Linked DNA regions of Cellulophaga sp. L1A9. The main gene of each other region encodes a partner of the protein of the gene in region 3 in a complex. Links are inferred from orthologs where the notes say so. Each region holds a gene or a part of one and is shown on either strand. Other genes may lie near its edges.

Region 1 (10,416 bases), 800 kb from region 3 along the record:
CTTAAAACAATTTTAAGTGCTATGTTTTTCTCCAAGAAACCATTTCCTAAATTTCCAGGATCATGTCCGCCATGACCCGCATCTAAAACAACAATAAAAGGATCTTGCGCTGTTTCAATTTTGTCATTTCCACTAACCGTAGTAAACGTAAAACCTACTACTAAAAGTAATAGTGGATAAAAACAATTCTTATGCATATGTTATTATATTTGTAATATTGGTTAAATTTATTGTAATGTAGCCTATACAGAACAAAAAATATATGTAAGTTTGACTCCTATTCTTTAGTTCATAATGACAAGACAAACTATTACAAAAATAGGATTTATAGCCTTGCAATCAAACAAACAACATCTACTTTTAGTTTTACTGCTATTTGGCGGTATTTATAGTCTATTCAGCCAAGAAGGAAAAGTTATTATACTACCTTCTAAAACGCTAAATGACTCCATTAGGATTTCTGCTACCACAGATTTTTCTGAGATTGCATCTAAGGATAATGTTCAAACAGACTCCATACCTGCCGATTCTTTGTCGAAAAAAGAAACCCTTTTATTGGATAAGATCAAATATAACGCCAAAGATTACGTAAAACTTAGTCAGAAGGATCAAAAAATATATTTATATAACGAAGCAGAAATTCTATATCAAGATACCGAGCTTAAGGCAGGTACCATAATTATGGATTATATAAAGAATGAGGTCTACGCTGGAAGAATAAAAGACTCTCTAGGGAACTATACACAGACGCCCTACTTTAAACAAGGAGATAATGTGGTTATTCCCGATTCTATTCGTTTTAATTTTGACACACAAAAGGCTTTAATTTGGAACTCCAGAACCGAACAACAAGCAGGATTAGGATCTTTAGGTAGTGATTCTATGAAGGTGTATGCTGAAATCACAAAAAAAGAAAACGATTCTGTTTATTTTTTGAGTAAAGGTAAACTAACCACTTCAAAAGATACGATAAACCCTGATTACTATATTTTAATAAACAAAGCAAAATTTGTTCCTAAGAAAAAGGTAATCGCTGGTTTTAGTAATATGTATATTGCAGACATCCCCACTCCTATAGCATTGCCTTTTGCCTATTTCCCCATGAGTCAGGGTAGAACTGGTGGATTAATTTTCCCAACTTTTGGTAGTGTTGATGATCGTGGATATTTTATACAAAATGGAGGGTATTATTTACCTATTAGTGATTATGCCGATTTAGAACTTACTGGAGATTTATATACGAACGGGAGTTATGGCCTTAATTCCAGGTCAGTCTATGTAAAACGTTATAAGTATAGAGGAGGATTCAATTTACAATATCAAAACATCATAAACAGTCAAAAAGGATTTGATGATTATAGTAGATCTACGAGTTACAATATTCAATGGAACCATTCTCAAGATCAGAAATCGAGTCCAAATTCTACCTTTTCTGCATCGGTAAACTTAGGTAGTAGTCAGTATTACCAAAACTCTTTACGATTACAAGATATTGCGAATACGCAGAATAACACCCTAAGTTCTTCCATATCTTACTCAAAGACATTTCCTGAGTATCCATCTGTAAACATGAGTTTAACGGCTTCACACAGCCAATTAACAAGTACAGATGTTACCGATGACAATATAGATATAACCCTTCCTACTTTTCAAGCCAGTATGGAACGTATTTACCCCTTTGTAAAAAGAGATGGTATAAAAAAAGGAGCATTTGAAAACATCAACTTTCAATATGATGTGAATGCCCAGAATAGATTAACCACCAATGATGACGATTTCCTAACAGGCAGAATGTTTGATAAAGCGCGAATTGGAGCAAAACATAATCTTCCCATTAGCACCAATTTTAAAGTTGCTAAATATTTAAGTGTTACCATGGGTGGTACCTATGAAGATGTATGGTCTTTACAAACCTATAATCAAGTTTACGACAACGATGAATCTGCAATTGTAAGAGATACTGTGCAAGGGTTTGACCGTTTTAATAGTTATAATTTATCAACGAGCATTGGAACAACGGTCTATGGTACGTTTACGTTCGGTGAAGACAAAAAAATTCAAGCCATCCGTCATGTCATGAGACCAAGTATTAGTTATGGCTATACGCCTGCTTTTGATCAATACTATGACGACTTATATGATTCTGATGGCGCACCTAGAACAGATACTAATGGTGATATTACCCAATACACACGTTTTAACGGAACTTTATATGGCGTTCCTAGTCTAAGTAAATCTAACTCGGTAAGCTTTTCTCTTGCCAACACTTTAGAAGCAAAAGTACGGTCTAAAGATTCTACAGACCTGGAACCTAAAAAAGTGGACATCCTAAAAAGTTTAAACTTCTCTACAAGTTACAACTTCAATGCAGATTCTTTAAAGCTAAGCCCTGTTAGTTTTAGTGGTGGTACGGCAATTTTAAACAGTAAAATGTCCATAAACTTTGCAGGTACTTTAGATCCGTACGCTATTGACAATAACGGGACTAGAATAAACACCTTCAATAAAGCCAATGGTGGTAGTCTATTTAGATTAACCACTGCAAGAGCCAACATGAGCTACAGTCTTTCTAGCAAAGATTTTCAAAAAGACGACAAGGATAAAGGAAAAGAAGACGAAAACAAATATGATTATGCTGCCGCCAGTGGTGGGAGAACAGATGACCTTTTTGGAGATGCCGATTTCAGCAACAACAGAAGGACTGGAGATGAAGAGGATGAGGAAGAACGTGAAACTAAATTTTATTCTAACACAATTCCTTGGGATCTTCGATTAGCCTATACTGTTGGTTATACCAACCCAAACAGGCAAAACAGTATTAATAGCCATAGTTTAATGTTTTCCGGAAATATTGAACTAACTCCTAAATGGAAAGTTGGCGCCTCTTCTGGTTATGATTTTGTGAATAAAGGTTTTTCAATTACACAATTACGTTTCCAGAGAGAATTAGGGAGTTTTAACCTTAAATTTAATTGGACACCTTTCGGAACCTATGAACGCTGGGATTTCTTTATCGGAATTTCTAGTTCCATCCTACAAGACATTAAATGGGATAAGCAAAGTAGTACAACTAATTAATAGCTAAAAGATGAAAAAAATAATTAATACCCCAAATGCCCCTGCACCAATAGGACCTTATAATCAAGCTGTTTTAGCTGGCAACACCTTATATATTTCAGGGCAAATACCTATTGATCCAAAAACAGGAAACTTGATAGAAGGTGACATAAAAAAAGAAACCAAACAATCTATGGAGAATTTAAAAGCTATTCTTGATGAAGCAGGGATGACTTTTGAACATGTAGTTAAAACGACTATCTTCATCAAGGACATGAACCAGTTTGCGCAAATTAATGAAGTTTATGCTACCTATTTTAATGCAGAAACTGCTCCTGCAAGAGAAACAGTAGAAGTTGCAAACCTTCCAAAATTTGTAAACGTAGAAATTTCGATGATTGCGATAGTATAACGGAACAAAATAATCTAAATAAAAAAGCATCTAAGAAATTAATCTTAGATGCTTTTTAGCTTTATATAGGTTATTACCCGCAAGGGCTTACCCTCTATTAAATACTTTTTTGGTGAAATTTCACCAAACCATCAATTGGTTTTTGTAAAATTTGCCCCACTATTAAATCATTACGCTCTAATGCCTTTTTCAGTTCATCACGCAAATAATACGCAATACTCCCCACAAAGGATACTGGGACTTTCGTGGCCAAATCAAACTGCATGATATAATTATTTATAAACTGCTGAAAGCCTTTTTCAATAACGCCTTTACAGTAAGAGTTTTCTTTATTCTCAACAATAAAACGTGCAAAAGTAGCTAAATAGGTGTTTGGATTTGGCTGCTTATAAAGATTCTCTTTAATCACATCTGCCTCCAAATTGTATTCACTAGCAAATTTCTCTGCTAATTCTTTTGGCATTTTATTAAAGTAATAATCTCTAATTAATTTTCTTCCGAAAAAATTACCACTACCATCATCCATAGGAATATATCCTAACGAGGTTACTTTCTGGTATAATTTCTCACCATCATAATAACTACAGTTAGAACCTGTTCCTAAAATACACACAATACTTTGATCTCCTATCGCTGTAGTAGCATATACCGCCGCATATGTATCCTCTCGAACCTCAGCTATGGCATTAGGAAAAAACACTTTAAAAATTTCTTTTAAGAAATCTTGCATTCTCTCTGTTCCACAACCTGCTCCGTAAAAATATAAAGCAGTAACATCTTCTCTATTTTTAGAAAGTTCAAAATTATTCGCCAACCTATCTTCTATAACTGGTCTGGTTAATACTTCTGGACTTAACCCTAAGGTTTGCGTTAAAAAAAGTCTTTCCCCTTTTTCGGTTAAAGCAATCCAATCAGATTTTGTTGCGCCACTATCTACAATTAATATCATATGTATTGGGTAGTAAAAAAAATCCTGAAAGTATGCTTAAATTACGATCAGGATTTAATAAGATTAAAAAATTATAATTTTGCTACGTGCTGAACTAAGTCTAACATTTTATTAGAGAATCCTGCTTCATTATCATACCAAGATATTAATTTGAAGAATTTAGAATTCAATTCAATTCCTGCACCTGCATCAAAAATACTTGTTCTAGAATCACCTATGAAATCTTGAGAAACTACTGCCTCTTCAGTATATCCTAAAATACCTTTTAACTCTCCTTCTGAAGCAGCTTTAAATACTTTTTTGATTTCTTCGTAAGACGTTTCTTTTTGTAAACGAACCGTTAAATCTACAACAGAAACATCTGCAGTTGGCACTCTAAAAGCCATACCTGTAAGTTTCCCTTTTAAAGCTGGAATTACTTTTGTTACCGCTACAGCAGCACCAGTAGAAGCTGGAATAATGTTTAACATTGCACTACGACCACCTCTCCAGTCTTTTCTAGAAGGACCATCAACAGTCATTTGCGTTGCAGTAGTTGCATGCACTGTAGTCATTAAAGCTTCATCGATACCAAAGTTATCGTTTAAAACTTTAGCTAAAGGCGCTAAACAGTTTGTAGTACAAGAAGCATTAGATACAATTGTATCAGATGCTTTAGCATCTTTATGGTTTACACCCATTACGAACATAGGAGCATCTTTAGAAGGAGCAGATATAACTACTTTTTTAGCACCACCGTCAATATGATATTGTGCTGTTTCTAAAGTTGTAAAGATACCTGTACATTCTGCAACAATTTCTGCACCTACAGCATCCCACTTACAAGCTTTAGGATCTCTTTCTGCAGTAATACGAACTGTTTTTCCGTTTACTACTAAGTGACCATCTTTTGTTTCAACAGTACCATCAAACTTCCCGTGAACAGAATCGTACTTTAATAAGTATGCTAAATGTTCTACATCTAATAAATCATTAATTGCAACAACATCTACACCTTCTTTAGCTACACTAGTTCTAAATACTAATCTACCTATTCTACCGAATCCGTTAATTCCTATTTTCAAATTTGACATTTTATAATTATTTGTTATTATTATTTGTTTATTATTATACCGTCATGATATCAGAAACTCGCATAAGCTCCTTATCTATCTTTGTATGACCTTTTATTGCTTTACTTATTGGGGTAAGGGTTATTTTATTGTCCTGAATACCCACCATTAAACTTGACTTACCTTCTAAAAGTGCTTCCACAGCTCTAACCCCCATTCTACTAGCCAGAACTCTATCAAAACACGAAGGAGAGCCTCCTCTTTGCATGTGTCCTAAAACAGAAACACGACAATCATAGATTGGTAAATGCTCTTCTACATATTCTTTAAGTTCAAAAACATTCTTACCTGTTTTATCTCCTTCAGCTACCACAACAATACTGGAAGATTTCCCAGATGCTTTACTGCGCTTTAGTGATTCTAACAAACGCTCTAAACCTAAGTTCTCTTCTGGAATTAGAATCTCTTCTGCTCCTGCACCTACTCCTGCATTTAAAGCAATATGACCTACATCGCGCCCCATTACTTCAACAAAAAATAAACGGTTATGGGAACTCGCCGTATCTCTAATCTTATCGATTACTTCTACTACAGTGTTTAATGCTGTATCAAAACCTAAAGTATAGGTTGTACCAAAAATATCATTATCAATTGTTCCAGGAATCCCTATAATAGGGACATTATATTCTTTGTGAAAAATTAATGCTCCCGTAAAACTACCATCACCACCTATAACCACTAACCCATCAATCCCTGCTGCTTGCAGTTGGTCGTAGGCTTTTTTTCTACCTTCTTTTGTCTGAAACTCCATAGAGCGAGCCGACTTTAAGATAGTACCTCCTTTATTTATAATATTATTTACGCTTCTGGCATCCATAGGCTTGAAGTCACCTTCTATCATCCCTTGATACCCGCGATAAATTCCCATGCAATCTATTTTCATATATGCACAAGTACGCACAACAGACCGTATTGCTGCGTTCATTCCAGGAGAATCTCCCCCAGATGTAAATACACCTATTTTTTTTATCTCCACTGTCATTTACTTCTATAAGAAACAAATTTAGCAAACTTTTCGCATTTAAATAAGCTATAAAACCCTTTATTTATAATAGTTAGAAGCTATAACGTTTTCGTAACAAAGAGTTACAGAAAAAATGGAAATTGAACATACCCTACCTGAAATATTGCAGTATTCTATTACGATTTCGCCTTAGGTTTAAAACGCATAAGGCTATCTTTCGCCATTTCTGTTCGGATAGAATCTGACGCTATTATTTTTAGCTTTTTGGGTTTGCGCACAAATAGTTTGCTCTTAAGTTCTTTAAAAGAATTAAAGTCTACCTGATAAGACAAACCTACACCTTGGGTATATCCTTGTGTATCGCCAATTAATTGTTCATCTGCAGTCTCGCGATTAAACACCTTCCCTTTTAAAGAACCATCTTCATTAAAGAGGTATTGCAATTCAAAATCGCCCCCAACATTTGAATTGGTCAATCCATCACCGCCTCCCACTGGAATCCCCACACTTCCACTTAACAACCATTTTTCACTTAAATTGGTTGCAAAATTAAAAATGGCTTTATTTTCCGTTTGATAACTAGAACTCCCACTACTCCCTTGTTCGTATGAAAAGCCTATATCGAGATTGTCATCATTATTATCAATCACCGAATTTAAAATCCCTGAAGCAGATTGCAATAAGTTCCCCGTTAGTGCTTGCTGATTAAAGCTACCATTTGCTTCGTTTACAAAAGTACCTTGCGCCAACAAGAAAAAAGCATTATTTGCAGTCACTGTAGGATCTTGCAATTTATAGGCTAACTCTGACTTGATAACCGAACTTGCTGATGGAAAATCTATTTCATAATCGATTGTAGGGTGCTCCAGTGATTCTGACAAACTGATAATTACATTGGTAGCTATTCTCTTAGTATAATCAGAATTATCTAATAAGGGCGCAGGATTTGCATTTAAAGAATATACTGCTTGCATTTTTAATTGCGCATCTAAAGGATCTCCTTCCCAATTTATAGTACCCCCAGGCACCACCTTAAATGTTTTATCTATAACCCCACCAAGCTTAAACCTGTACTCTCCTGTAACCACAACAAAATCTCCATTCATTATGAATTTATCATTGGTATTAAGTTCTATTTGAACCAACCCAGCTCCAGTTCCTTTTAGGCTACTTCCTGTTTTTTGATCCACAATAATTTCTACTTCGGCTTCCGGAGTAATGTCTAAATCGAAAGTCAACTCTAAGCCTTCATACTTTTTAGTATTCCTGCCCTCTTCTGTTTCCTCTATTTTATTTTTGCTGATGAAATTCATAAAAGAATAATCCCCAACGCTAGCCACATCACTTATTGGAATTTTTAAAGAAGTACCCTTCGCTGTTTTTCCCTCTACATTTATAGTCAATGCTGTTGTAGGACCAAAGATGCGACCTTTCCCATTTAAATAACCCGCACCATAATACAATTGTTCTTCATCATAATTTGTATTTAAAATCAAGAACCTATTGTTATTGGTATCTATATTTAAATCTAAATCCCAATCACGGAAAAAGTTATGGTTTATAACACCCGCTAACGATGCCTTTGTTTTATGCATCACGTCTGTTAATTGAATGTTCTGAAAATCAAAAGTCTGATCAAATAATACCACTTGAGAATTAAACCCAAAATCATAATCGACGTTTAAATACGGAATACCCAATCCAGCATTGGAAAGGTTTAATAATCCTGAAATATCTGGATTATCTAGCCTGCCCTCTATTCTGGCGCTACCAGACAGATATCCTCGTATATTAGAAAGAATAGGCTCTCCCAAAGGAGCGAAAGGCTCTAAGTTAAAATCATTAAAGGTTGCCAATAAATCAGCTACCGTATTTTCCCCACTAATATCCAAGCTGCCATTTATATCTAAACGATTGATATCTTTATCAATTAAACGTGTGTTTAATCTTATTTTACTTAAATCTCTATTCCCTAAAGCATTTATCTCAAGCTTTCCTAAGCGAATATCATTGATTGAAAAATCTTTAATATCTAAGTTAGATGTTGGCCTATAAATTTTATCATTTTGACGTATATGTAATATCCCATCTACCTGACCTCCTAAGCGTAAGCTATCTATTCTTGGGGTAATTTTGTCTAAGGAAACAATTTTAAATTGCAACTCTAAATCTTTATATGTAGAATCGGCAATCTGACCTTTCAATCGAATTTGTTCATCCGCATCATTATTCATCACAATTTCTTCTATAGTGATGCTATCCAGTGTACTATTTAAAATAACCTTGTTACGAGAATCCCCATCTTTATTGAGCATCCATTTATTGCCTTTAAAACTAACATCAGATGTTTTTAAGCCAATGACAGATTTGCGTTGATCATTAAATGTATGGTAGAAGTTAAGATTAAATTTATCACTAAAATCTTTGCCTCCTTTAAATTCTGTTCTAAAAAACAAAGTGTCTTTTAATGTAGTATTAATAAGATTAAAATCTTTTACATCATAATAACTGGTCGATAAATCTGCAACAGAAATAAAGGTATTAAAAAGCGGATTTTTATTATCAATCTTAATATCTAAGCTATCTAAAGTATTCCCATAAGCTTTAATGCTCGGCGACTTAAAATTTAGTTTAAAATCGCCTTTATCGGCAATAATATCCCCTTTAATAAACGTATTTGCGCCAAAAGCTACTTCTGGCAAGAATACTTCAACAATTTTATTATAAATTTTAAAATTAAAGGCCAATTCCTGTCCTTCTGAAATTTCAAACGGTTTATAATTGGTATATATACTTCCGACGGAATTAGCTGCCAACCGACCTAGTTCTGCAACTTTAAATTTCCCCTTCATATAACCTGTAATAATGTCTGGGGAATTAATATCAATATACCTTACGTTATCCTCTTCAAAACGAGAGGACACCTTAAAATCATCAAAATAATAAGTATCATTTTTATTCTGATAACTAGTTTTAGAGAATTTTACATCACCCACAATATTATCTAGGGTATTCCCTACAATATCCATATTTACATTCCCCTTAAATATAGAAACACTATCCTTTATAAAGTTAAGTTTTCTAAAATCTGCATATTCTACATCAGCAATAAAATTAAAGTTGTTTTGCAAATCTGAAAAATCTGCCAACCCTTTAAAGGTAAACTTCATATTTTCATCTTTAGAAACCAATAAACCATCAAAAAGCTGTTCTTTTAATATCCCAGAGACCTTTAAATTTTGATAAGTATAATTATTAAAATTAATGGAATACACATCTCCAATAACTTCTGTATTCAATGTTTCTTTGATAAAACCTTCGCCCTCTACATTTAAATCAAAGGTGGCATTGCCTAAATCTTCACTCCCTACAAAATATCCTAAATCAAAATCTATCAAAGAAAAGAATCCCTTATATGAAGCATTATCTATATCTTGAATTCCTATCATTTCTAAATCTGAATAACTGCTCCCTATTGCGGTATTGAGGTTGATTTTTGAATTAATAGTATTCTCTGTTACTGTTGCTTGGCCACGAATAGTAAACTCTCCTAAACGTTCAAATGACGGAGGTATGTTTTGACCTAAAAGCTTAGGCATTAAACTTCTCAATTGAAAATAACTACTCGATACGTTCTTTATTTGCGCCTCCATTACAAATGGATTATCGCTCTTAAATAAATTTTTGAAATTAAAATCTCCACGCACTCCTGTATTGTCTGAAGTAAGGAATAAATCATCTAAGCTTAAATCATTTAAAACACCACTAAAATGAGAAGAAAAATAAGCCTCTTTATTTCTTCCAAATTCATTATACAAATGGTTTATTTCATTAAACGAGAGTTTGGAGTCTACGAAGTCTGCCGTGAATTTCACTTTATTCACAAAGTCTAAGAAATCACCAGGCCCATAATCCATTATTA
Region 2 (10,514 bases), 310 kb from region 3 along the record:
TAAGGTATTTCTTGCCCGATTAAACTGTGTACCCAATCTTCTACTATTGGAAACATCACCCAAATCAGAACTTATATCTCCTAATTGGTATTGTGCAATAATATCTGATGCTTCTTCTTCTATGGTATGGTATATGGACGGAATTAGTTTGAGAGTAGTGTTCTCATTAATTTGAAATGTTGCCTTTAGTGCTCCTGATACCGCATTGTATTTATTGTGTTCTTGACCAGCGTAATAGATAGTTAAAGACTTTGGCTCGTTTAACGTTCCAAAATTTGTGGTTCTTGATGTTGGATTGTTTTGATACTCATTAGTAGATAACGTTCCTAAAAAGCCAATATTTATTTTTTTTGATATGCTGTAACTTTCATACGTCTGAAAATCAAATGCAATAGGCGTAATATTGGTGTTTGTTTCTTGTGAGTTTATCAGTAAGCTATTGTCTCTATATCTAAGCCCAGAAATAGAACTTAGCTTCTTGTTTTTACTACTGGTTTCTAAAGTTACATTAGCGCCTAATAAACTAGCATCTATTTCTAAACCAAATGAGACAGGGTTTTTATAAGTGATATCTAAAGCAGATGAAAGTTTATCTCCATATTTTGCTTGAAATCCCCCAGAAGAAAATTTTACATTTTGGATCATTGCACTGTTTACAAAACTTAGGCTTTCTTGTTGCCCTGACCGTATTAAGAATGGTCTGTAAACCTCAATTTCATTCACATAGACTAGGTTTTCATCGTAATTACCTCCGCGCACATTGTATTGCGTACTTAATTCATTATTTGATGATACTCCGGGTAACAACTTCAATACATTTTCTACGCCTGCATTTGCACCGGGGATTAATCTAATTATTTCAGGGGCAACCGTTGTAATGGCGGCTACAGTTTTTTCGCCAGAAGCGGTAATTGTAACTTCGTCTATTTGAATAATATCTCTCCGTAAAACAGGATTAAATTCAAAGGTTTCGTTTGTGCTAAGGAGTAATTTATTTAAAACAACATCCTTATGTCCAAGGTGTGAAAATGTGATGTTAATTTCTTGGTCTGCATCAATCTCTAAAAAGTAAAATCCATTGCTGTCGGAAACTGTGCCATGCAAGGAAGTGTGCACAGTAGTATTAGAAATAGGTAAATGATTAGTGTCTAGAATAACCCCAGTTATATTTGCTTTTTGGGCAAGTATAACAACAGGGAATAAAAGAAAATAAAATAATTTAATACATTTCAAAACCTATTTCCTATAGAATGAACTATTAAAGGTAGTGCTATTTCCTACATTATCTGTGACTATAACTTCTAGGTTGCATTCTTTTTGGTCTAAGATCTGAGCATCAAAATTATAGGTAATCGTATTTTTCTTAGGTTCGTATTCCATTAGAATCCATTTTCCATTTAAAGTAGCAGAATAAGTGTTTATACCGCTCAAGTCATCAGAAATATGTAAACTCAAGTACTTATAATTACTCAACCATTGTTTCTCTTTAAAATTGGTAGCCCGCACTTTAGGCCCAACACTGTCTTTAGCAATAGTGTACGTACCTAAGTTTCTAGTACGAGTAGAGAAGGTGTTCCCTCTTTTATAAGTCGTCATATGGCTAGGGCGTAATTTACTATCTAGACGTGCAATAAATAGTTGCTTTCTATCTTCTTTAGAATATTTTGAGCTATCAAAAGTAATCGTAAAGTTTTGGTGTGCAGGAACTGTACTATTGTGAATAGTAACGGTATCTGTTCCCTTTTTTAAATCGATATAAAAATCCTCATAAAATGTATTGGCAGGAAAGTAGACTTGAGCACCCCCTAAGTCATAAGTATTTGGTTTTTTTGCTACTAAATAGTTTTCTGTCTTATCTTCTTTTTTTGAAATCTTTAAAGCTTCTTTTTTTCCTTCTACGGGAATAATTACTTTGGTGGTATTATTCTCAAAATCTTTCATTAGAATTTCAACGTTGTAACTAAGACCTTCAGAAACATCTATTTCACCGTTATTATATACCTCATTGTAAATACTCATATTATTACGAGGCATTTTAAATAATTTTTGAATGCGCTGACGGTGGCGGCCAAAATGTTGATAATCTATTAAGGTGTTAATATATCTGCTTTCACCAAAGGAGAAAGATTCTAAGTCATAATCAGTATATGTTTTTCCATTGACTACCTGTTGTACTTGATACAATCCGTTTTGGTTTGCGGCTAAGTCTTGTCTGTCAAAAGAATTTACACCAAAACCTATTGTTCCTGTAGCATATACTTTTTCGGCAAGAAAAGTCCCGTCACTTTGTTTTGAAAATTTCAATTCTAATTTATTAGCACTTTGGTTTACCTGGCTATCCTTGCTAAGTGGGTATACATATAAGCCCGCTAAAACAGGTACGGTATTATCTTTTATGTCATAACCGTATAATAAAGGATTTGTTGGTTTCTCGGAAACACTACTTCTAATTTCAAAATGTAAGTGCGGCCCAGAAGATCCACCAGTATTCCCTGTATAAGCTATCAGTTCTCCTTTTTCGACTTTCAATTCTCCGAAATCAGGAAAAACTTCTACTTCAAAAGCCTGTTTTTTGTATTGCAACGTATTAATGTATTCTTCTATTTTAGGAGAGAATTTCTGCAAATGCCCGTATACAGAAGTATAACCATTAGGGTGAGCAATATAAATTACCTTACCATATCCCCATAAAGATACTTTTATTCTAGTCACTGTTCCATCAGCAACAGCATAAGCTTTTAAGCCTTCACGTTGTTGCGTTTTTATATCAATACCGCTGTGAAAATGGTTGCTTCTAAGCTCGCCAAAAGTTCCTGCTAAAACTAAAGGAATATCAAGAGGAGATCTAAAGGCGTCTTTAGGATAATTTTCTTGAGAAAATGCTGTACTAAACAATAGGAATACTAAACCAAATATGGTTGCTTTCATAATTAAGATAACTTGTGGTACGAAAGTAATTAATACATTTTAAAACGGGAAAACAATGTGGTGTTAAAAAATAGAGAATGCTGTTTTTTAGAAAAAAGAAGTAAAAAGAATAATATTTAAAAAAAGAATTGGGAAGTCCTAAGATGTGTGTTAACTTTGTGTAAAATGCATTGCTATTTGCACATGAGTGAATTAGTAGATATAGTAGACTCTTTAGAAAACAAAATCAGTAAGTTACTGCACAAGTTAGAACTTCTGCAGCAAGAGAACATTAAATTACAAAAAGAGGTTGCCGTTGTTGAAAATGAAAAAATCAACGCTAAAGATACACTCGTAGTTTGGGAGGAGAAATATAACGCTCTTAAACTAGCAAATTCGATGCTGGGTAGTAATACGAATAAAACTGAAGCTAAGCTTAAAATAAATACATTAATCAGAGAATTAGATCATTGTATCGCACAATTATCTGAATAATACGTGAAAATACAATGGCGGAAAAGCTTAAAATAAAACTTTCTATTGCTGATAGAGTCTATCCATTAACGATAGATCCTAATCAGGAAGAAGGTTTGCGTAAGGCAGCTAAGAATATAGAGCAGCTTGCGAAAAATTTTGAGAGTAATTATGCTGTAAGAGATAAACAAGATGTATTGGCAATGTGTGCCTTGCAGTTTGCCTCAAAAATAGAACAACGAAGTATTGAACAAAATGAAGACACCACTGAAGTCACGGCTAAATTAAAGGCCCTGGATGATTTGGTTTCTGAAAAGCTAAGTGTAAAATAGATTAAATACGTTCTTTAAAATAAATAAAGTTACTACCCACATTGGTGATTATTTTTGACAAACTCAACGTTAAATTGTTTAAAAAGGGTGAGTTTAAGTTGTAAAAGCATGCCTGCTAGTCCAGGATCCTTGAGCAATTTGTTAGCCCTAAACTTGTTATTTTGGAGTTTGTACAAAACTTCGACCCAATGTGGGTTTTTTTATATAAATAGTTAAAATTATGGATGGTACAACAATAGGGATAATAGCAGTGTTAATTGGTTTAGTAATTGGCTTTGCTGTTGCAAAATTTATGGAAAAAGGGAAAGCCTCTAAAACCATACAAAGTGCTAAGAAAGAGGCTGAACGCGTACTGAAAGATGCGAATGTAGAGGGAGAGAATATTAAAAAAGATAAAATATTTCAAGCAAAAGAAAAATTTTTAGAACTTAAAGCTGAGCATGAAAAAGTAATCAATAGCAAGGATAAAAAAATTGGTGAAGCTGAAAAGAGAACACGAGATAAAGAATCTCAAGTAAGCAGTGAGCTTGCTAAAAATAAAAAGCTTAGCGATCAGTTAGAAGATCAAATTAAAGAAGTTGCTCATAAAAATGAATTCTTTGATAAAAAACAATCAGAATTAGATAAGCTTCATAAAAATCAAGTACAACAACTTGAAGTAATTTCAGGTTTGTCTGCGGAGGAGGCAAAAGGACAACTTTTAGAATCACTTCGTGAAATCGCAAAATCAGATGCAATGTCGTACATGCAAGCGACAATGGAAGAGGCGAAATTAACAGCACAACAAGAAGCTAAAAAAATTATAATAAATACCATTCAACGTATCGGTACAGAAGAAGCGGTTGAAAATTGTGTATCTGTATTTAATTTAGAGTCAGACGATGTTAAAGGTCGAATTATTGGTCGTGAAGGACGTAATATTAGAGCTTTAGAAGCTGCTACCGGAGTAGAGATCGTAGTAGATGATACTCCAGAAGCTATCATCCTTTCTTGTTTTGATTCTGTTCGTAGAGAAGTAGCGAGATTATCATTACATAAATTAGTTACAGATGGTCGTATTCACCCAGCGCGAATTGAAGAGATCGTTAAAAAGACAGAGAAACAAATTGAACAAGAAATTGTTGAGATAGGGAAACGTACTGTTATAGATTTAGGAATTCATGGATTACATCCTGAATTAATAAAAGCTGTTGGTAGAATGAAATACCGTTCTTCTTACGGACAAAACTTACTACAACACTCTAGGGAAGTTGCAAAACTTTGTGGCGTAATGGCTGCAGAACTTGGTTTAAATACCAAAATGGCTAAAAGAGCTGGTTTGCTACATGATATTGGTAAGGTTCCTAATACAGAAGCAGAGATGGAAACTCCGCATGCTATCTTAGGAATGCAGTGGGCAGAGAAATTTGGCGAAAAACCAGATGTATGTAATGCTATTGGAGCTCACCATGATGAAATAGAAATGAAAACCTTAATCGCTCCAATCGTACAAGTTTGTGATGCAATTAGTGGAGCAAGACCAGGAGCTAGAAGACAAGTTTTAGATTCATACATACAGCGTCTTAAGGATTTGGAAGATATTGCCTTTGGATTTGGTGGTGTGCAAAAAGCATATGCCATACAAGCAGGTAGAGAACTACGTGTTATTGTAGAATCAGAAAGAGTAACGGATGATAAAGCTGCAGAGCTGTCTTTTGAAATTTCTCAAAAAATACAAACAGATATGACCTACCCAGGTCAAGTTAAAGTAACCGTTATTCGTGAAACTAGAGCGGTGAACGTTGCCAAATAGAAATTAATTTACAGTATAATTTTAAAGCGAACCTCTAAAGGGTTCGCTTTTTTTATGACCATAACTTACCTATAGTCAGATGTTTCTTATGTGTTTTAACAGAATATTTAGAATTTAAAAGACCTGTAATTGTATCTTTAGAGAGACTAAAAACTATTATAATGACAACGAAAAAACTCTTTAATTATTCCATGTTTGTAGTATTTGCTGCAGCATTAACATTTACCTCGTGTAAAGAAAAACAGGAGGTTCCAGAAGAAGATGCTGCAGCTTTATCTGTAGAATTTGAAAAGTATGAATTAGAAAACGGACTTGATGTAATCCTACACCAAGATAAAAGTGACCCTATTGTTTCTGTAGCGATACAGTACAATGTGGGATCTAATCGTGAAAAAACAGGAAGAACAGGTTTTGCTCACCTTTTTGAGCATATGCTTTTTCAAGAATCTGAAAATGTTCCTCAGGACCAGTTTTTTAAGAAAATTCAAGATGCCGGCGGAACCTTAAATGGAGGTACCTGGAAAGATGGTACCATATATTATGAAGTTGTGCCTAAGAATGCAATGGAAACAGTGTTATGGTTGGAGAGTGACCGTATGGGGTATTTAATAAATACCATTACGGCTTCTGCTTTTAGTAATCAGCAAGAAGTAGTGCAGAATGAAAAAAGACAACGTGTGGATAACAATCCTTACGGACACGAAGGTTGGGTTTTAGATAAAAACATTTATCCTGAAGGACATCCTTATAATTGGCAAGTAATTGGAGAATTAGAAGATTTGCAAAGTGCGACAGTAGAAGATGTAAAAGAGTTTTATGATAAGTTCTATGGACCAAATAATGCTACATTAGTTTTAGCAGGTGATTTTGAAAAAGAAGACGCAAAAGCTTTGGTAGAGAAATATTTCGGAGAAATCAAGAGAAGACAAGAAGTAGAACCATTAAAGCCACAGCCGGTAACTATTGCAGAAACTGTCCGCTTGTATCATGAAGACAACTTTGCAAATACAGCACAATTAAATATGGTATGGCCCACCACGAACCAATATACTGATGATGCCTATGCATTAGATTTTCTATCAGAATTAATTTCTAGTGGAAAAAAGGCGCCAATGTTTAAGGTTTTAGAAAAGGAAAAAGAACTTTCTTCAAGATATTATGCCTATAATAGATCACAGGTGTTAGCCGGAGAATTTCACGTTACAGTGACGGCAAACAGCGGTAAGAGCTTAAATGATATTGAAAAAGGAATGTTTGAAGCCTTTGCGCTTTTTGAAAAAGAAGGCGTTACAGATCGTGATGTAGAGCGTATTAAAGCAGGATTAGAAACAGATTTCTATAATGGCATCAGTAGTGTTTTAGGAAAATCATTTCAATTAGCACAGTACAATACTTTTGCCGGAGACCCTGGGTTTATTGAAAAAGATATTGAAAATATTAAAAAGGTTACAAAGGAAGATGTTATGCGTGTTTACGAAACGTATATAAAGGATAAACCTTTTGTAATTACCAGTTTTGTTCCTAAAGGTCAGATGGAATTAATTGCGGAGAATTCTACTAAAGCAGCAGTTGTTGAAGAAGAGATTAAAGAGAATGTTTCAAAAGTAATAGAAGAAGCTACAGAAGCAATTGTAAAAACACCTTCTAAAATAGACCGATCTATAGAACCACAGCAAGGAGCATCTCCGGGGTTAAATGTTCCTGCAAGTTGGACCTCTACTTTAGGAAATGGATTGAAAGTTTACGGAATTGAACAGAATGAAATTCCAACAGTTAATTTTAGTTTACGCATTGATGGAGGTCACCTTTTAGATGATATGCAAAAGAATGGTGTGGCAAATTTAATGACGGATATTCTAATGGAAGGAACTAAAAATAAGACTCCTGAACAATTAGAAGAAGAGATTGAAATGCTTGGAGCTAGTATTAATATGTATACTACCAATGAAGCTATTATTATAAGAGGAAATACATTGGTTCGTAATTTTGATAAAACAATGGCATTGGTAAAGGAGATTCTTCTAGAGCCAAGATGGGATGAAGAGGAGTTTGCCCGTATTAAGACGAGTACCATAAATGGTATAAAGCGTTCAGATGCGGACCCAAATACCGTTGCAGATAGAGTGTATAAAAAATTGCTTTATGGAGAAGATCATATTTTTAGTTACCCAACGAGTGGTACTGCCGCTTCTGTAGAAGCAATTGCTATAGAAGATTTGAAGGCATTTTACGCTAAAAACTTTTCACCCTCTATTAGTAGTATGCATGTGGTAGGTAAAATAGATGAGGCTGCTGTTTTAGAAACCTTAAAAGGATTAGAAAATAGTTGGGCAACAAAAGAAGTGACCATCCCAGAATATCCTATCGTAAACAATAGAGATAAGGCTTCTTTATATTTTGTGGATATACCAGATGCAAAACAATCTGTTATTAGTATTGGTAATATAGGCTTATCAAGAACCGATAAAGATTTCTTCCCTGCAGAAGTAATGAATTATAAATTGGGAGGTTCGTTCTCTGGAAATGTAAACCTAATTCTTAGAGAAGAGAAGGGGTATACTTATGGTGCGCGTTCTGGTTTTAGTGGAAGTAAAATTCCGGGAACATTTACGGCTTCATCCAGTGTACGTACAAATACTACAGGAGAGTCTGTTCAAATTTTTAAAGATGAAATTTCAAAATATAAAGAAGGAATTTCTCAAGAAGATCTAGACTTTACTAAAAATGCGTTGATTAAATCCAATGCGCGTCGTTTTGAAACTCAAGGTTCTTTATTAGGGATGTTGCAAGAGATGAGTGAATATGGGTTGGCATCAAACTATATAGAAAAGGAAGAAGATGTTATTAGAAATATGACTTTAGAGGAGCATAAGACTTTAGCGAATAAACTACTCAATCAAGACAAAATGGCTTATATCGTCGTGGGTGATGCTGCAACACAATTTGAACAATTTAAATTGATGGGCTTTGATGAGGTAAAACTAATCACTAAAGATGGTGAGGAATCTAATTTAGATACCGCTAGATATTAAAATAAATTTAGCTTAGAAAAGAAAAGAGCGTTGCATTGCAACGCTCTTTTCTTTTATTTTTATCAGGGATACCTTTATTTAATCAACCATAAACAAAGCATTCGCAAAAAACAATTTTCCGTTTTCCCAGAACCCTCTAAATAATGGATTGTCTACCATGTAAACGACTTGACCACGGCCATAGTTTTCAGTGCCAAATACTAAAGTTTTTGCGATTCTTTTTTGTGCTTCACTTCCTGCAAATCCTGCAACAGGAATAGTGATGTCTTCTAGATATACGGCATTACCTTCTTTTAAATAATCAAAGGCATCATCGCCTAATTTTAAGGTGAAATAAGTGTCGTCATACCCAAAAGCTAATGGATTTGTGTTATCAACTTTAGTTTTAAAAATTGCACCTGTAATTAAATCTTTAATCCCTTCTCGTTCGGAGTTTTCAAAAGTGATTAAACGTTCTGTTTTAGTAGTATCTTTTTCGATTTTTTTACTTTTTATTCCAAAACCATTGTCGCCTTCAAGTCCTTCAATAGCTCCTCCCATTGCAATTAGTTTACCACCATTCTTTACCCATTCTTTTAGTTCTTTCTTAGTGCTGTTCGTCATAAAACGTCCATATCGGCCATCTGGCAATATTAAAATATCGTATTCTTCTAAGTCTTCAGCGTTTAAATAATCGCTTTCCAGTATGGTAACCGGATAGTTTAATTGTTTTTCAAAAAAGTGCCATACTTCACCGAACTGTAAGGTGCTAGTAGGTTTTCCGGTAAGAACTGCTATTTTACTATTCTTAATTAAATGAACAGAATCTGAACCAAAATCATCACCTCTATCTACAAATCCAGTAGAAGTTCCTGTTAAAAGTTTATCGTGATTACTTGAAATTTCGGAAAGTTTAGTTGTAAAATCTTTTTTGTTTCTATTATCAGACTTTGTAATGATTAAACTACCACGTTCGTATTTTTTACCTTCTAATGTAAAAGGTTTTCTAGCAAATTTCACTTTAATATTTTCTTTTAATAAAGCTGCTAAAAAACGCGCATCGTTCATACTGTTCCAATCACCTACATAGGCATAGGTATTTTCCGAAATAATATTTTTAGCGTTCTCTTTTTTGATAGTATTGCTCATGGCATTTACTTTCGTTTCAGAAGCAATGGCATCAAGTCCATAAGCATAAGGTAAGGACCAAGCGGTTATGTCATAGGTTAAAGAATCACTTAGTTTGGCATTTGGCTCAAACAATACTTTTACCAAAGTTCCTTTAGGTTGGTCCGTAGAAACAATTAAAGCTTGACCTTTTGTTTTACTGCTTTTTACTTTTCCACTAGCGTAATTAAAACCTTTTACTGTGGTAGCATCAGACCATCCGTATTCAATCTCATGTTTTTCTAATAATTGCATTAACGCCTTTACTTTGTCATCAGAACCGCTGAGTACATAGCTTTTATATTTAAAATTTTTATTGGTATAGAATTTCTTAAATTCTTCATTTAGTTTTTTTGCACTACTTGATGCAACTTCAACAGTAGATATTCCTGTGGTGAAATGATGATCAATTCTATCTTTTAGGGTTAGTGTGTCTCCACTTCGTGTTAAAATACCTAATCCTGCTCTTCCGCTACCTCCTTGCTCATAGGTCATTCCTATAGCTCCATTGTACAGCGGGTAGGTGTCGCCATAACTTGGGTAGAATAAATCAAACACCTCTTTGGTAAAATAAAACCATCCGTTTTCATCAAAATATTTCGCATGGTTTTTACCAATGGTTACTTGAAAATCTCTTTGGAAATTAGTAATCACTTCATGGTAAGGTTCTGCTGCAGGAGCAAAATAATACGGAGAATCAACTCCTTGTTCATGAAAATCTACATGAACATGAGGCAACCATTGATTATACACTTTCAAGCGTTGCTGACTTTCAACTTGAGTTAACCATGCCCAATCTCTATTTAAATCGAACATGTAGTGGTTAGCTCT
Region 3 (10,636 bases):
TCAAATATACTGTAATTAAGTGGTAGTAAAGCTTAAAGTAACTTGTGTTCCTTTAGAAGAACTATCTATATCAATAGTCCCTTTGAAATTTTTAGAAGTTTTATTGAGGTTTTTTAATTGCTCTTGAATAATCTCCATGCTCATAGATTTATGCAATCTTTTAGCATCTTCTTTTTTTATTTCAAAACCTTTTCCATTGTCCGTAATGGTAACGAATAATATATTATTCTTTTTGAAATATGTTATGTTGATAAGTCCTTTTGTGTTGTCCTTTAATCCGTGAAGGATGGCGTTTTCTACAAAAGGCTGTGTAATCAATGTTGGGAGTATATCAAAATCCTCAGTGACAGAATCTTCAATGTTTATTGTATATGCAAATTTGTTGTCATAATTTAAGAGCTGTAATTTTAGATAAGATTCTAAGGCTGTACTGTCATCTTCAATCGTACTAAAATCATCATCAGATTTCTCTAAAACTAATCGTATTAATTTAGAATAACTGGTAAGATAAGCGCTAGATTTTTCTTTATCATTTTGATGTATGAAGTTTTGAATGCTTTGTAAAGCATTGAATAAGAAATGTGGATTTAATTGCGTTTTTCTTAATCTTTGCTGCAGTAAGACCTTGTCTAATTGTTGCTGGATCTTATAGTTCTTAAATCCAAAATACCCTAAAACAACGATGAGTAATGCAAAGACGGCTAAACCTGTGAGTAGGTAGTTTTGCTGTTGAATCGTAAGGGCTTGTAATTTATTTTGGGTGTCTAGAATATTAATGCGTTGTTCTTTTTTTTCTGATTCATATTTTTCGGTCAATTCTGCAACACTTTCTTTCTGTTGTTCATTGGTAATAGAATCTTTAATGGCATCTTTTAAATCGGCATAATATAGCGCTGTTTTGTATTGCTCTAAACCTAAGTAAGATTCTTTAAGATTGTTATAGATGTATGATTTTACAATTCCTTTTGCTCCGATGCTTGCGCTATCTAAATAGCTAATCGCTTTATGGTATTCCTTTTTTTTGAGATAGGCATGTCCAACATTATTGTAAGTTATGTTAAGTGCGTTAGTGGTGCTAAGCTCTTTTCTTAAGGCGATAGCTTTTTTACCATAGGTAGCCGCAAGGTCATAATCAGAACCTTCATCCGTATAAAACATGGCTAAATTGGTATAAATGGTGGCAAGGATGTTTTTAGAATTATGTTTTAGTGCAATTTCTTCTGCCTGAAAAATTGACGCTTTATATTTTTCAAAAAGTTCTTGACTGTAATAAATATTGGAGAGATTCACCAGAATTTGAAGTTTTATTACTTCGTTAAAATCACTCAGTGTTAATGCTCTTTCTAAATAGAGTTGTGCATTTTTATAATTTTTTAAAGAAGCATTTATTGCCCCAATATTAGAATAAGTACTTACTAATTGTTGGTTGTTTTTTGTCTGCTCCAAAATTTTTGCAGCTTGTAAATAAAGCCTTAGTGCTTTTTCAAAGTCTTGTTTGTAATACTGTATGGTACCAAGATTGTGTAGTGTTAATCCCTTTAAATGTTTAGGAAGTTCTTTTTTAAGGTTTTCTTGTAAAAGAGCGTCTGATTTACTGAATTCTTTTTTAAAAATATGGAGGCTACTTTTCTGTATATTGGCTTTTGCTAGTAAAGTGTCATTGCCAATTAATTTTGCTGTTTGTAGTGCTTTATCAACATAGAAGAAAGAACTGTCTATGGCAGTTTGAGCTAATTTTTTAGATGTTTGTAATAGTACTTCTATCTGCTGATGTTTAGCTACCTCTTCTTGTGTCTGTGCTGTAGAAATATGTATTCCTATGATAAGAAATACAAATAGGAGGTATGTTTTTCTGCTTATAAATCTTTTATGGTGCTGGTAATGCATTGTTATGGTTGTGAAATTAATGCAATATAGAAAAAGCCTATCAAACCAAATTAAGAGACCATATTATTTTAGGTTAATTTCCGTAATGAAGAAATAAAATAGTTCTGTTCTCGTTGTGGTATAGTCCTTCGATTTTCAAAATTGAGCGTAACAAAATTATCATTTATACACTATTTTATGAGAGTTCTAAATTTTTATTTTACACGTTTATCAGCAATTTTGCTTGTTGTGTTGTTTAATTTTTCATGCAGTAGTGATGGGGAAAATGTAATGGATGAACCTGTAGCCCAAGAAGAAATAGGTGCAGATGGGGATACAGCTAATGAGGATGATACTGTTGATGATGCTGGAACTATTTTTTTGACCGATAATCTTATCGTTGATGCCAGCAAGGCTTTTGTAAATTACACACTTCCAGCGGCCGACTATGAGAAGTATATTAATGAAGAAGGAGATGTTCGTGACATCACCAAAGAAATATATAATCATTTCAATGATGATTATGATCTAATTGTTATTCTTGCGGTAGAAACCGTAAAAGCAGAGGATACTGCTTATGGTATTAATACTCCTGCTAAAAATAGCATTCAAGGACTTGGTGGGAGTGTATTTGATGCTACTTCTAGTTTCGGATCTGGGGGTAGGCTAAACGGAGTAATTTTTATGCCTAGAACAGAATTTGTTCAATCTGGACCTTTTTTACATGAAATTGCTCATTTATGGGCGAACAAAGGTTTTATAGCGACAACGGTAAGTGGTCATTGGGGCTATGCGAGTACGGGTGGGCAGTTAGGAGGTTTTGATGCTCTTGAAGATTTAGGTGATAATACGTATAAAGGAACGGTTGCTGGAAGAACATCTTTTGGGACTTTTGCTAATGGAGGCAATAGTATTCCTTATAGTAATGTAGAATTATATCTAATGGGATTAATTCCTGAAAATGAATTAGCATCTATTCAAGTGGCTATAAATCCGGTTGCAGGTAATGGAGCGGGTGAATTTACAGCAGATGAGATAAAAACATATACAGCACAAGAATTAATAGCTGCAAATGGTAAAAGGGTGCCTTCTTATGAAGATGCTCAAAAGGAATTTACGGCATTAACGGTAATTATTAGCCCTGAAAACGCTATAGATGATACTAAAAAAGAGGAAGTTGTAACGTCTCTAGAAGACTTTTTTAAGCAAGGTATCCCTAGTTCAGAGAGTACGTATAACTTTTGGACGGCTACGGGAGAAAGAGCGCACTTTAGTAATATCATTGATGCAGCCTCTATAAAATAAATTTAAAGGTGCCTATAATAAAAAAACCTCATAGCTTTTGTAGCTATGAGGTTTTGTACTTATAAAGCGTTAAAAGAATTAATCTTCTTTTTTATCTTCTCTAGGTTTTCTGTCATCGCGTCCACGATTATCTCTACCTCTATTGTCACGTCCACCAGAACGTTTGTCATCTCTTGGTGGTCTCGCTACATACCCTTCTGGTTTTGGTAATAAAGCTTTACGTGATACTTTCTCTTTACGAGTTTTAGGATCTACACCGAAATACTTCACTTCAAAAACATCACCCATATTAACAACGTCAGAAACATTTTCTGTACGTTCCCAAGCTAGTTCAGATACATGTAATAAAACTTCGTTTCCTGGAGCTTCAGCATATTCTACTACAGCACCAAAATCTAACATTTTTATTACTTTCACTTCGTAAGATTTACCAAGTTCAGGCTTGAATAAAATAGAATCTATTTTTGCTAAAACAGCATCAATACCTTCTTGTCCTACACCTAAAATCTCAACAATACCTTCTTCTGTTACTGGATCTTCGTTAATAACGATAGTTGTTCCAGTTTCTTTCTGCATTTCCTGAATAACTTTTCCACCTGGGCCAATTAAAGCACCAATGAATTCATTAGGAATACGTCTAGTTACCATTTTTGGAGCGTGAGATTTAACATCTTCAGCTGGAGCAGAAATCGTATCAGTAATTTTACCTAAAATATGTAAACGACCATCACGCGCTTGTTTTAGTGCATTCACTAAAATCTCGTATGATAATCCTTTAATTTTAATATCCATTTGGCAAGCAGTAATTCCTTCAGAAGTACCAGTTACTTTAAAGTCCATATCTCCTAAGTGATCTTCATCTCCTAAAATATCAGACAATACAGCGTAACGATCACCATCAGAAATTAATCCCATAGCAATACCAGAAACAGGACGTTTCATTTTAACACCAGCATCCATTAAAGCCATTGTACCAGCACAAACAGTTGCCATAGAAGAAGAACCATTAGATTCTAATACTTCAGATACAACACGTACAGTATAAGGACAATCACTAGGAATCATTCCTTTTAATCCACGTTGTGCTAAGTTACCATGACCAACTTCTCTTCTAGAAGTTCCTCTTAGTGGTCTAGCTTCACCTGTACAAAAAGGAGGGAAGTTATAATGTAAATAGAAGTTTTCTTCACCTTCGTGAGATGGCATATCTATTTTGTTAGCATCTCTAGAAGTACCTAAAGTTACGGTTGCTAAAGCTTGAGTTTCCCCACGTGTGAAAATAGCAGAACCGTGTGTAGATGGTAAATAATCTATCTCACACCAGATTGGTCTAATTTCATCAGTCTTACGACCGTCTAAACGTAAACCTTCGCTTAATGTTAATTCACGAACAGCTTCTTTTTCAGCTTTACTATAGTAACCTCCTACAAGGTGACCAAATTCTGCCATTTCTTCTTCTGTAAAAGAGGCTTTTACTTCTTCTTTTACTTCAGCAAATGCAGCACTACGTTCTGCTTTAGAAGTTCCCTTCTTAGCAATAGCATAGCATTTATCGTAAGCTAAATCGTGTATTCTTTTTTCTAATTCTTCATTTGCTTCAGCAGTTGCGTACTCGCGAACCTCTTTTTTTCCAAAAGCTTCAGCTAAACGTAATTGTGCAGCAATTTGTACTTTAATAGCTTCGTGAGCAAATTTGATAGCATCAGCCATTTCTTCTTCAGAAATTTCATCCATCTCACCCTCAACCATCATTACGGAATCAGCAGAAGCACCAATCATCATCTCTAAATCAGATTCTGCTAATTGTGCTCTTGTTGGGTTAATTACAAATTCGCCATTAACACGACCAACTCTAGCTTCAGAGATAGCGCATTCAAATGGGAAATCTGATAATTGGATTGCAGCAGAAGCAGCCAAACCAGCCATAGCTTCAGGCATAACATTTTCGTCATGAGACATTAACTGTATCATTACTTGTGTTTCTGCATGGTAATCTTTTGGGAATAAAGGACGTAAAACACGGTCTACTAGACGCATTGTTAATACCTCTCCATCACTTGGTCTTGCTTCTCTTTTAAAGAAACCACCTGGGTAACGACCTGCAGCAGCAAATTTTTCTCTGTAATCTACAGTAAGTGGAAGAAAGTCCACATCGCTTTGTTTGTAATTAGAAACTACAGTACATAATAACATACAGTTTCCTGATTGAACAACAACAGAACCGTGTGCCTGTTTTGCTAATTTTCCGGTTTCGATAGAAATTTCTCTACCGTCCCCAAGGTCAATAACCTCTTTAAATACTTTTGGAATCATAAAATTGATTTGCAACTTGTTTTTACAAGTTAGTTAAACTTTGATCTTTTTGTCTTTTATATAAGACGGACAGTTGTTGTGCTGTTGTAGTGGTGTGACCAATGAAAAACTATATGCAAGCTTTTTGTCTGCTGCCTTAAATTGTTAGTTAAGGACTTTTTGTAAAGATACATCAAAAACTAATTTGTTGTATTAAAAAAGGGGGAAGCTAAGCTTTCCCCCTTCGAAAATTATTTTCTAATGCCTAATTCTTTAATTATTTCACGATATCTTACAATATCTTTCTTAATTAAATAATCTAATAAGCTTCTTCTTTTACCTACTAACATTACTAGAGAGCGTTCCGTGTTATAATCTTTACGGTTAGTTCTTAAGTGTTGACTTAAGTGCTCAATACGATGTGTAAACAATGCAATTTGCCCTTCAGCAGAACCAGTGTTTTTTTCTTCGCCACCGTGTTTTTTGAAAAGCTCAGCTTTTCCTTCTTTTGTTAAATACATTCCAATATTATTTTTAAATGATTTTTATGTATATGATTGATTTTTTCAATCAGCTTGCAAATATAGAATTATTTTACGACAATCTTATTCTAGAAAATAGAAAATTTAAATCATCATCGTAATCAACCTCCAAAGCTATTGGTGTATGTATGCGGATTTGAATATTTCTTTACGGATAAGGGGTGTTTTGAGTTGATTTTTAAAACCAGAAGGAAGTAAAGTACTAGAATAGATGAATATAGCGTTAAATATAAAAATAAGTTATGTTTATTGTAAAATTTGGAACGTATTCTCTTAAGATTAAATCTTATACAGCTAAAGAGGTTGGATTAAAAGATGCGCATGCTAACATGACATTCATTATTTTTCAAAAAATACTTCATTTTTGGTTTGTCCCGTTAATTCCAGTAGATAAATTTTGGATCATAAAAGATAGTCATACGGGCAAGCAAATTACAGAAACTACGTCAACGATGCGCGCTGCAATTGATTTAAAGTTAATCAAACAACGCACTCCGATTTGGAGTTATTTTGGATTGATATTGATTACGTTACCCTTCTTGGTGTTTTTTATGTTTGGTGTGTATCTAAGTGTAGATAAAATTATAGATGAAGTTCAAGGAGATATTGTGAAAAATAATCGTGTGGATTTAAAAAAGGAATTAGTGAAGAATCCTCAAATAAATGATTTGTATACGTTTAAAACTATTTACCTTGATAAAGTTACTGATGAAAATGGTTATTTTGTGAACTATAAACCGTCACATTTTTCTTCATCAAGTAAAATAGATTATAGCGTAAATTATATTTCAAGAGACTCCGTAGGTTTTGAGTTTTTGAAAGACAAAAAATATAGTACTTATACCTTTGGTCTTAAAGAAGTGTTTAGGCTTTCAAAGAAAGATTTAATCTTAGCAACAAAGGGTTATAGAGAATTAGAAGTTTATGAGTATCAAAAAAAACCTAATTCTAAGTCAAAAGAGGTTGTAGGTGTTTTTGAAATTAATAGAGCGCAGGAGTGATAAATTTAGTTTTACATCAAAGATGTTTTGCAAAATTGAGTACTGCTAATGTGCTAAAGTATGGCTACAAAAAAGCTTAAGACGTGTAGTGAGCGAGCATTTTTGCGTTATAAAAAGTAATCGCTATTTGTAATAAATCATTACAAATAGCGATATTTTTTTTAAGCAGATTTCAACTCTTCTTTGCGAACTGGGTTGTTTTGAATTAAATCGATATACAGATTAATTTTCTTTTTCAAATTTTTTCTGTGAACGATAAAGTCTAAAAAGCCATGTTCCATTACAAATTCGGCAGTTTGGAAACCTTCAGGCAATTCTTTTCCTGTAGCTTCTTTAACAACTCTTGGGCCTGCAAAACCAATTAAAGCACCTGGCTCAGAAATATTAATATCACCAAGCATTGCATAAGAAGCGGTAGTTCCACCAGTGGTAGGATCTGTACATAATGAAATGTAAGGTAAACCGGCTTCTGCTAACTGTGCTAGTTTAGCAGATGTTTTTGCTAATTGCATTAATGAAAGTGCTGCTTCCATCATACGTGCACCACCAGATTTTGAAATCATTACAAATGGTAATTTCTTTTTGATAGCATAATCAATACCACGTGCAATTTTTTCTCCAACAACGCTTCCCATAGATCCGCCAATAAAAGCGAAATCCATACAGCAAACGACAACATCTTTCCCGAAAGATTTACCGATACCGGTTCTAACAGCGTCATTTAGACCTGTTTTTGCTTGTGCTGCTTTTAAACGGTCTGCGTATTTTTTAGTATCCTCGAATTTTAAAGGGTCTTTAGACGTTAATTTGCTGTCAATTTCTTTAAACTTATTGTCGTCAAATAAAATTTCAAAATACTCTTTACTTCCTATTCTTACATGGTAATCATCTTCTGGGCTTACATAAAAGTTTTTAGCTAATTCATCAGCTTCAACTATTTTACCAGTGGGTGATTTGTACCATAACCCTTTTGGGGTATCTTTTTTTTGCTCCGTTGCAGTTTGTATTCCTTTTTCTTTTCTTTTAAACCAAGACGACATACATTGAATATTTAGTTAAACGGATATTATTTTGAGTTAGTTAAACTGTACACTATAGCGTGTTTTCGTTATTTAAATCAGCAAATGCTTTTTTCAAACGCGTAACAAATGTTTTTTCGCCTTCACGTAACCATACTCTTGGATCGTAAAATTTCTTGTTAGGCTCATCAGCACCATTAGGGTTTCCAATTTGTGCTTGCAAGTAGTCTTTTTTATCTTGGATGTAATCACGAATACCTTCTAAGAATGCATATTGTAAATCTGTATCAATATTCATTTTTATAACACCGTAACTAATTCCTTCTCTAATTTCTTCAACTGTAGATCCTGAACCACCATGAAAAACAAAATCAATATGGTTGTGCTCTACGTTATATTTTTTAGTGATGTATTCCTGAGAATTTTTTAAAATTTTCGGAGTTAATTTTACGTTCCCTGGCTTGTATACTCCATGGACATTACCAAATGCAGCAGCAATTGTAAATCTAGGACTTACTTTTGATAATTCTTCATAAGCATAAGCTACTTCTTCTGGTTGTGTATATAGTTTAGAATCATCTACATCAGAATTATCAACACCATCTTCTTCACCACCAGTAATCCCTAATTCAATCTCTAAAGTCATTTCCATTTTTGCCATTCTAGTAAGGTATTCTTTACAGATAGCAATATTTTCTTCAAGAGGCTCTTCAGATAAATCAATCATGTGAGAGCTGAAAAGAGATTTTCCAGTTTCTTTATAATGTTGTTCACTAGCATCTAAAAGACCGTCGATCCAAGGTAATAGTTTTTTAGCGCAATGATCCGTGTGTAAAATTACAACAGCACCATATGCCTCTGCTAATTGATGTATATGTTTAGCTCCTGCAATTGCACCTTGTATAGCTGCTTTTTGACCGTCGTTTGATAAGCCTTTTCCTGCATTAAATTGAGCACCACCGTTTGAAAATTGAATGATAACAGGTGCGTTTAAACTTGCTGCCGTTTCAAGAACTGCATTAATAGTATCTGAACCAATAACATTTACTGCTGGTAAAGCAAATCCTTTTTCTTTTGCGTAGTCGAAAATTTCTTGTACTTGGTCTCCAGTTGCAACGCCTGGTTTTATATTATGAGCCATAATTATTATTTTCTTGAATTAGTAATTGAAATATTGAATAACAAAAGTAATAAAATATTTAAGAGAGTGTCTCCTTTTTATCTTCAAACAGTGTGCTGAGGTTCTTATTCTCTCGCGATAACGTTTTAGTTGTTATACCTGTATTTTAAAATGGATAATTAATACCGATTTGTAACACAGAATTTGCGAAATTATAGTCTCTAAACCATCTTTTTGATAGTTCTTCAGCGGGATTGTATGTTTTAAAACCTAAATCTACTCTAAAAACAAAGTAAGTAAAATCATAACGGATACCAAAACCTGTCCCTAATGCAATGTCCTGCAAGGAGCTTATTCCGTTAAACGTGGCATCGGTATTTTCAACGTTATCATAAACGTTCCATATATTACCTGCATCTGCAAACAGACCTCCTTTTATATTTCCAGCGATAGGAAATCGGTATTCAAGGTTAAACGCTAATTTGAAATTCGCTTCATTAAAATCATTTAAATTATCCGTTTTTCCAGGTCCTAATGTATAAGGGCTCCAAGCGCGGTTGTCATAAGAACCACCAGCGAAATAACTACGGGAAAACGGAATGCTATTAGAGTTGCCGTAAGGAATAGCGATACCCATAAAGCTTCTAAAAGCTAAAACTTTAGATTCAGATAAATCCCAATGTTTAATATAGTCAAATTCTGTTTTTAAATATTGTGAGTAAGGAACACTAAATACAAGCTTGTTGCCATCTTCATCTTCGTTAAAAGGAATGCCGGTAGCTGCAAGGGATAGTAAATTACCAGCGCCTTCTATTTTAAATTTAAATTGATGAAAGCTATTGTCTGTTAAACTCGTTTGATTGTTTTTTGAAAACGTATAGTTGGTGGCAAATATTAAATTGTTTTGCGTTAAACGTTCGCGCCTTTCTTCAATACTACGTACCTCTTCGTAATCATCGCTTGATGAGGTTACTTCCTCGTCCAGTATTGCTTTTGTAAAACCAGTAGTTCCCTCAGGTATAGTAAGTCTAAAATCACCATCTTCACCTACAGGTTCATAATTTTGCGATAAATTGGTGTCTGTTTCATAGATATCTTGATCAGCAATAGTGTTTAATCTAGAAAAAGAGCTTTGATAAACATAGAAATACCGATCAATATTTACATTTTTCACATATTGAATGTTAAGAAGTTCAATGTTGTGTTTTAATTGTGTGTTAGGAGACCAACTATACCCCAAAACACTATTTAATGTTTGCTTGTCTAAACCAATATTCTGCTGAAAACTCGTTCCAATGGAGATTCTAGTTTTTGGAAGCATGTAATAAGGTATAATTTTTTTGGTATCGATAAACGGGAACCAGATACGTGGAAAATCTAATGCAATATCACCACCAAAATCTTGTACATTAAAAAACTGACGGTCTGATACATTAGGATCGCTTGATGCGCCAATATTTGCAGTGGCTGAAATGCTTAGATTTTCTGCTC

What was found.
Region 1: GQR94_RS12020 (region 3) and pfkA share a complex: the UniProt entries of both Bacillus subtilis proteins name them as parts of the possible RNA degradosome complex. The link is inferred for Cellulophaga sp. L1A9 from one-to-one orthologs.
Region 2: GQR94_RS12020 (region 3) and rny share a complex: the UniProt entries of both Bacillus subtilis proteins name them as parts of the possible RNA degradosome complex. The link is inferred for Cellulophaga sp. L1A9 from one-to-one orthologs.

What each region holds. Positions count from the first base shown.
Region 1 is NZ_CP047027.1:3,557,622-3,568,037, reverse strand. What follows is about bases 4,520-7,313. They hold pfkA (6-phosphofructokinase), read right to left. Parts: upstream 6,513-7,313; coding sequence 5,526-6,512; downstream 4,520-5,525. Other genes in these bases: GQR94_RS15765 (translocation/assembly module TamB domain-containing protein), read right to left, coding at 6,671-7,313; gap (type I glyceraldehyde-3-phosphate dehydrogenase), read right to left, coding at 4,520-5,491. Also shown: GQR94_RS15795 (N-acetylmuramoyl-L-alanine amidase), read right to left, coding at 1-197; GQR94_RS15790 (putative LPS assembly protein LptD), read left to right, coding at 295-3,078; GQR94_RS15785 (RidA family protein), read left to right, coding at 3,089-3,469; GQR94_RS15780 (N-acetylglucosamine kinase), read right to left, coding at 3,567-4,418; more of gap, read right to left, coding at 4,490-4,519; more of GQR94_RS15765, read right to left, coding at 7,314-10,416. UniProt on the Bacillus subtilis protein: Catalyzes the phosphorylation of D-fructose 6-phosphate to fructose 1,6-bisphosphate by ATP, the first committing step of glycolysis.
Region 2 is NZ_CP047027.1:3,074,180-3,084,693, forward strand. Bases 3,328-6,219 are described here. They hold rny (ribonuclease Y), read left to right. Parts: upstream 3,328-3,933; coding sequence 3,934-5,505; downstream 5,506-6,219. Other genes in these bases: GQR94_RS13440 (hypothetical protein), read left to right, coding at 3,328-3,402; GQR94_RS13445 (cell division protein ZapA), read left to right, coding at 3,417-3,713; GQR94_RS13460 (pitrilysin family protein), read left to right, coding at 5,667-6,219. Outside these bases: GQR94_RS13430 (TonB-dependent receptor plug domain-containing protein), read right to left, coding at 1-1,233; GQR94_RS13435 (M23 family metallopeptidase), read right to left, coding at 1,237-2,928; more of GQR94_RS13440, read left to right, coding at 3,112-3,327; more of GQR94_RS13460, read left to right, coding at 6,220-8,537; GQR94_RS13465 (M14 family metallopeptidase), read right to left, coding at 8,616-10,514. UniProt on the Bacillus subtilis protein: Endoribonuclease that initiates mRNA decay. Initiates the decay of all SAM-dependent riboswitches, such as yitJ riboswitch. Involved in processing of the gapA operon mRNA, it cleaves between cggR and gapA.
Region 3 is NZ_CP047027.1:2,760,253-2,770,888, forward strand. What follows is about bases 2,868-5,881. They hold GQR94_RS12020 (polyribonucleotide nucleotidyltransferase), read right to left. Parts: upstream 5,485-5,881; coding sequence 3,250-5,484; downstream 2,868-3,249. Other genes in these bases: GQR94_RS12015 (hypothetical protein), read left to right, coding at 2,868-3,171; rpsO (30S ribosomal protein S15), read right to left, coding at 5,715-5,881. Also shown: GQR94_RS12010 (tetratricopeptide repeat protein), read right to left, coding at 16-1,887; more of GQR94_RS12015, read left to right, coding at 2,065-2,867; more of rpsO, read right to left, coding at 5,882-5,984; GQR94_RS12030 (hypothetical protein), read left to right, coding at 6,248-7,006; accD (acetyl-CoA carboxylase, carboxyltransferase subunit beta), read right to left, coding at 7,168-8,046; fbaA (class II fructose-bisphosphate aldolase), read right to left, coding at 8,099-9,166; GQR94_RS12045 (BamA/TamA family outer membrane protein), read right to left, coding at 9,312-10,636. UniProt on the Bacillus subtilis protein: Involved in mRNA degradation. Catalyzes the phosphorolysis of single-stranded polyribonucleotides processively in the 3'- to 5'-direction. Necessary for competence development in Bacillus subtilis.